Regions from separate parts of the Rhodococcus sp. 077-4 genome, predicted to be linked through region 2. Evidence: predicted binding sites of a transcription regulator. Region 2 holds the regulator's gene; the other holds the start of a gene.
The links. The regulator HspR, encoded in region 2, represses chaperone genes until heat shock. The targets are predictions, from matches to a motif close to ANNTGAGTNNNNNNNACTCANNT.

Region 1 (3,413 bases), on a different contig from region 2:
ATGTCGAACACGTCGGGGTGCGCTTTCTCCACCTCGTCGAAGAGCACCACCGTGTACGGACGCCTGCGCACCGCCTCGGTCAACTGCCCACCGGCCTCGTAGCCGACGTAGCCCGGAGGTGCACCGACGAGCCTGGCGACAGCGTGCTTCTCGCTGTACTCGCTCATGTCGATGCGCACCATCGCGCGTTCGTCGTCGAAGAGGAACTCCGCCAACGCTTTTGCCAGCTCGGTCTTGCCGACACCGGTGGGTCCGAGGAACAGGAACGAGCCCGTCGGACGGTTTGGGTCGGCCACCCCGGCGCGGGAGCGTCGGACGGCGTCGGACACCGCTTGTACTGCGTCCTTCTGCCCGACGACTCGCTTACCCAGTTCGTCTTCCATGCGGAGCAGTTTGGCGGTTTCGCCCTCGAGCATTCGGCCCGCGGGAATTCCGGTCCAGGCTGCAACGACGTCGGCGACGTCGTCCGGGCCCACCTCTTCCTTGAGCATCACGTCGCCCTGGGCGGGTGAGGCCTCCGTCTTGGCGGCGAGCTCCTTTTCCAGAGTCGGGATGCGTCCGTAGCGAAGCTCTGCGGCCTTGCCCAGATCGCCGTCGCGTTCGGCGCGGTCGGACTCACCGCGCAGGTTCTCGAGCTCCTCCTTCAGTACCCGCACCGAGTCGATGGCGTTCTTCTCGTTCTGCCAGCGCGTGCTCAGTCCGGCCAGCTTCTCCTGTAGATCGGCCAGTTCCTGGCGAAGCTTGTCGAGCCGGGCCTTCGACGCGTCGTCGGTCTCCTTCGCCAGGGCCATCTCCTCGATCTCGAGGCGACGCACGGCGCGTTCGACCTCGTCGATCTCGACGGGGCGCGAGTCGATCTCCATACGCAGACGCGATGCAGCCTCGTCGACGAGGTCGATCGCCTTGTCGGGCAGGAACCGGGCCGTGATGTACCGGTCACTCAGGGTTGCCGCGGCGACCAGAGCAGAGTCCGTGATCCGGACGCCGTGGTGCACCTCGTAGCGTTCCTTGAGTCCGCGCAGGATGCCGACGGTGTCCTCGACCGACGGCTCACCGACGTAGACCTGCTGGAAGCGGCGTTCGAGGGCGGCGTCCTTCTCGATGTACTTGCGGTACTCCTCGAGAGTCGTCGCACCGACGAGTCGCAGTTCGCCGCGGGCGAGCATCGGCTTGATCATGTTGCCCGCGTCCATCGCCGATTCACCGGTTGCACCTGCTCCGACAATCGTGTGCAGCTCGTCGATGAACGTGATGACCTGGCCCGCGGAGTTCTTGATGTCGTCGAGTACGGCCTTGAGCCGCTCCTCGAATTCACCACGGAACTTCGCGCCCGCGACCATCGAACCGAGGTCGAGGGAGACGACGGTCTTCCCCCGCAGGCTCTCGGGAACATCGCCAGCGATGACGCGCTGCGCAAGCCCTTCGACGATGGCCGTCTTGCCGACGCCGGGTTCGCCGATGAGCACCGGGTTGTTCTTGGTGCGTCGCGACAGAACCTGCACGACGCGCCTGATCTCGGTGTCGCGGCCGATGACGGGATCGAGCTTGCCCTCTCGGGCCAGCGCGGTCAGGTCGGTGCTGTACTTCTCCAACGCCTGGTAGGTGTTCTCGGGATCTGCGCTGGTGACCCGGGCGCTGCCACGAACGGCCTGGAAGGCGTCGCGCAGCTCGTTGGGTCCGGCTCCGTGGCCGCTCAACAGCTTGGCGACGTCGTCGCTTCCTGTCGCCAGGCCCACCATGATGTGTTCGGTGGAGACGAACTCGTCGTCAAGTTCGGTGGCCAGGTGCTGTGCTGTTGTGATCGCGGCGAGGGTTTCACGGCCGAGTTGCGGAGTGGTGGTCGAGCCGGATGCCGAGGGCAGGCGGTCGACCAGGTTCTGCGCTTCTCGACGCACCGTTGCTGGGTCGACGCCGACGGCCTTCAGCAAGGGTGTGGCGATGCCGTCGGTCTGATCGAGCAACGCCACCAACAAATGTGCCGGACGGATATCCGGGTTGCCGGCCGCGGATGCGGCCTGCAGAGCAGACGACAGTGCTGCCTGCGACTTCGTGGTGGGAGTGAAACTGTCCACCGGTCACCTTCTTTCTCGGATCGGTTCTTGCTTGTCGCTGGGTACAACCATAGACAAGTTGAGTCTGTTCCGCTCAACCCTGATTTCGTCGTGCGCGTTTTGCGTAGCCAGAAGTACGCAAAACGCGCACGGGGGCGAAGCCCCACGTGCGCGATACCCTCGATCGGTCTACTTTGGTGACGGTCGACAGCAGTGAACGGTGGGGGCAATCGGTGGGCGGAGGTGGATCGATGCTCGACGCACGCACGATCTCCCTGGTTCGCACCGGATTCAAGTCTGTCGTGGCCGCCGAATTCGGTCCGGCACGGCTGTCCAGGTCTTTCTACGCCCACCTCTTCGCCGAGTATCCGGACTTCCGCGCCCTGTTCCCCGCGTCGATGGACGCGTTGCGCGAGCACTTCGTCCTGGCACTCGGCTACGTCTTCGAGCATCTCGACGACACCGACCGCGTCGAGCCGTTCCTCGAGCAACTCGGCCGGGACCACCGCAAGCACGGAATCTCGGGCGCACACTTCCGCGCAGGTAGCTCGGCTTTGATCAGCGCGTTCCGGGCCTTCGCCGGTAACGAGGTGTGGACCGACGAGGTCGAGAAGGCCTGGACCGACGCTCTCACGGTGGTCAGCGATGCAATGGCCACCGCAGCGGACAACGACGAACTACCGCCGTTCTGGAGCGCCACCGTCGTCGAACATCAGCGGGTTCTCGACGATCTCGCGGTGGTGCGACTCAAGACCGACGGCGAGATCCCGTACTTTCCCGGGCAGTACGTCAGCGTGCAGATTCCGCAGCGACCCAAGCTGTGGCGATATCTGTCCCCGGCCATCCCGAGCAACCCATACGGGGAGATCGAGTTCCATGTTCGACGCGTCTCCGGGGGCTGGGTGTCGCCGGCGATGGTGACCGAGACCGCGGTCGGTGATCGCTGGTCCATCAGTCCGCCGCTGGGCGGAATGCATGTCGATCGCGCAATTCGCGAGGACGTGCTGATGATCGCTGGAGGCACCGGATTGGCCCCACTGCGGGCACAGGTCATGGAGATGGCGCAGCGCAGCAACAATCCGCGAGTGCATCTGTTCGTCAGCGGGACGTATCCCTGCGACCTCTACGATTTGGACACCCTCTGGCAGTTGTCGCTGTCGAACCCGTGGCTCACGGTCGTTCCGGTGACCGAGGAACTCGAGAACCCGTGGTGGTATTCCGGTCAGCCGCGCGAGCTTCCGTGGGGCATGCACCACCGTCTGCACGGTGCGGTGGGCAAGGTGGTGACCCGATTCGGCTCATGGGCCGATCGACAGATTCAGATCTGCGGGTCGCCGTCGATGGTTCGCACGACGGTCTACG
Region 2 (3,413 bases):
ACATCTCGCTCAACGTCCGCGAGCTCGAGAAACGCGAATTGGTGGTCCGCACCGAGGATTCCACCGATCGTCGACGCCGGATCATCGGACTCACCGACACCGGACGGCAACTCGCCGAGAAGGCCCGCGCGATCGCCGACGCTCCTCCACCGGAATTCACGACGCTACCGCCCGAGGATCTGGCGCATCTTCGCCGGATTCTGCAGCTGCCCTGATCTTGGGGCCTTCAGCGCCTGATGGCGTCGAGGGGGGTGCCGATCTCGACGAGCGCGCGTACGGTCGCCGCCTCCATTCCCGGTGACCCGCAGACCAGGATCTGCCGATCCAGGAAGGGCCCCTGCATGGCGACGACGTCTGCCACACTGCCCTCCCAGCAATGCTCGGGCTCGAAAAAGTTTGTGCTCGAACCGATTTCGGCATGGATGCGGTCGTTCCATCGATCCGACGCCCACGGCTCGTGCAACTGGTCGACGACGGGTACCACCGTCAGCCACGGCAGCTCGGCCGCCATCAACCACAGCATGTCGCCTGCATACAGGTCGCGAGGCGATTTACCGCCGACGAACAGCGTCACGTTCGGCGGCTGCTCCCGGCGCGTGAGATCCAGCAGAATCGCGCGCAGTGGGGCAAGGCCGGTACCGCCTGCAATCATCACGACGTCGCGACCCGAATCGTCGACATGCAGCTCGCCCCGCGGATCACTGATCTGCCACACATCGCCGGGCCGCGTCTCGTTGACGATCGAGCCACTCACCCAGCCCGCCGGAACGGCTCGAACATGGAACTCGAGCTTGCCGTCTCGGGAAGGCGGCAGCGCGGGTGAGTATCGCCGCGTCAGCGAAGCGTTCTGGGGAACCGTGACCGCCACCGACTGGCCTGCCTGGAACGGCACCGCGTCGCCCTCGAGCCTGATCACCGCGAGGTCGTTCCGGAGGCGATGGTACTGAACGACTGTCGAATTCCACGCCTGCATGCGGACCAGAATAGGGGCCGGTGCCAGGTGTCTCGCAAACGCGCGCGAGGTTCGCCCGGCCCGACGCCGCAAACGCGCGCGCGGTTCGCCACCGTGGCCCCGGTCGAGGCCGCAAACGCGCGCGCGTTTGCTGAACGCGCGCGGAACAGTGACCCAATCGCCGGCGAGTCTGCGCGCACCTGACAAATGCGCGCGCGTTTGCGGGAGGTGAGCGGGAGAGACCCGCAGCTGAGCACTGCCGGCCCGACTCGACCCTGGTGGCCCAGCCCGGCGCAGGTTCGCCACCGCAGCGCTACCCGGCGCTGCAAACGCGCGCGCGTTTGCTGAACGCGCGCGGAATAGTGACCGAATGACCGGCGAGAACGCGCGCACCTGACAAATGCGCGCGCGTTTGCGGGAGGTGAGCGGGAGAACCGAGACCTAGCGCTGGTGGCGCGGCTTCCAGACCACCAGGGCATTGCGTTGGATCGGCACCAGGTCGCGGCGATAGCTGGCGTGAACGTTGGCCAAATCCTGAGCCAGCTCTGAAATCCGAGCCTGCAGTGCCTCGACCTGATTGGTGAGTTCGATGATGCGCTTGATGCCCGCGAGGTTGACGCCCTCGTCCTGCGAGAGTCGCTGTACCTCACGAAGCAGCGCAACGTCACGCGCCGAGTAGCGTCGACCGCCTCCGGTGGTGCGAAGCGGGGTGACCAATCCGAGCCGGTCGTAGGTACGCAGCGTCTGCGCGTGCATTCCCGCAAGCTGAGCCGCGACGGAGATCACGAAGACCTGCGCGTCGGGATCAGCTTGTCCGTCACCGGCTTTCGCAGATCCTCCCTCGGGAGGGACCGACATCACACACCTGCCCACCCGGCCCGCGGGTCGAATCCGCTGGCCTTCTCGGCTTCCAGATAGTTCTTCAGAGCGTCGGTAGCAGCATCGTCCAGTTTCTGCGGGACGGCAACTTTGACGGTCACCATCAGATCACCGGTACCGGACTTCTTCGGGATGCCGCGTCCACGCACGCGCAGCACTCGCCCGTCGACGGTCCCGGGCGGAACCTTCACTCCGACGCGGCCTTCGAGTGTGGGTACCGACAGCGTGGCACCGAGCACCAGTTCGCCGTAGCTCACCGGAACGGTCACCGTCAGGTCGTCGCCCGAGCGGCCGAACACCTTGTCGGGCTTGACCCGTACCGTCACGAACAGATCGCCGGACGGTGCTCCGCGCAGTCCGGCTTCACCTTGACCGGCGAGTCGTACCTTCTGACCGTCGCTGATGCCGGCCGGGACGCGCACGGTGATGGTGCGGGTGCGGTTCTGCACTCCGGTTCCGCGGCAGTCGACGCACGGGTCGTCGATGATGGATCCGGTGCCGCGGCAGTCGTCGCACGGCTCGCTGAAGCCGAACGCGCCTTGGTTTCTGTTGACGACGCCTTGGCCGTTGCACTTGGGGCACACGCGCGGGCTGGTTCCTGGCTTCGCGCCGCTGCCGTGGCAGGTGGTGCACGAGGACGGACTGGTCAACTTCAGGGGGACCGTCACGCCCTGCGCCGCTTCACGGAACTGCAGCGAGGTCTCGGTTTCGACGTCGCTGCCGCGTCGGGGCCGGTTGCTCTGCGGACGCTGCTGCGCACCGCCGCGGTTGAACAGGCCACCGAAGAGGTCGCCGATTCCACCGTCGCCGCCGCCCTGACCGAAGATGTCGCCGACGTCGAAAGTCTGTCCACCGCCGCCGAATCCACCTGCGCCGGGCGAGAATCCACCGCCGCCGCGGCTACCGAAGCCGCCCGAGGCGAAGAGCCGTCGGGCCTCGTCGTATTCCTTGCGCTTGGCCGGGTCCGCGAGGACGGCATGCGCCTCACTGACCGCCTTGAACTTGTTCTCGGCCGAGGCGTTACCGGGATTGGCGTCGGGATGGTTGTCCCGCGCCAACTTTCGGTACGCCTTCTTGATCTCTTCTGCAGTCGCGCTGGAGGAAACGCCCAGCTCCTTGTAGAAGTCCTTCTCGATCCACTCCCGCTGGCTCACCGGGCGTTTCCTCCTCTCGCGCTATTTCTGTTTACTGCTCGTCGGACGCAGGTGCATCCGATTCCTGTGCTGCATCATCGACGACACCGACCATCGCGGTACGCAGGACGCGCTCGCCGAGCATGTAGCCCTTGCGCATCAGCGTCCCGACAACGGGGCTGCTGCCGTCTCCCTCATGGGAGACGGCCTCGTGGATGGCCGGGTCGAAGGCGTCGCCCTCGGCTCCGAAAGTGGTCAGGCCGATGTTCGAGAACACCCCTGACAACTTGTCTGCCACAGCCTTGAGCGGGCCGGTTTCGAGGTCGCCGTGCTGGCGAGCTCGCTCGAGATCGTCGAGAACCGGAAGCAGCTGCGAGACGACGGACGCCTTCGCGTTCTCCGCTCCGGTCTGCTTCTCCCGGTCGGTGCGACGCCGGTAGTTGGCGTAC

Region 1: the regulator HspR is predicted to act here: its motif matches at 2,129-2,151, upstream of clpB (ATP-dependent chaperone ClpB).

What each region holds. Positions count from the first base shown of each region.
Region 1 is NZ_JAJPWC010000001.1:1,259,925-1,263,337, reverse strand. Features, by position in the region: gene clpB (ATP-dependent chaperone ClpB) at 1-2,072, opposite strand, end outside; gene ACNEOT_RS06130 (globin domain-containing protein) at 2,303-3,413, shown strand, end outside.
Region 2 is NZ_JAJPWC010000003.1:428,770-432,182, forward strand. Features, by position in the region: gene ACNEOT_RS18410 (MarR family winged helix-turn-helix transcriptional regulator) at 1-215, shown strand, start outside; gene ACNEOT_RS18415 (FAD-binding oxidoreductase) at 227-973, opposite strand; gene ACNEOT_RS18420 (heat shock protein transcriptional repressor HspR) at 1,394-1,810, opposite strand; gene dnaJ (molecular chaperone DnaJ) at 1,810-2,985, opposite strand; gene grpE (nucleotide exchange factor GrpE) at 3,017-3,413, opposite strand, start outside.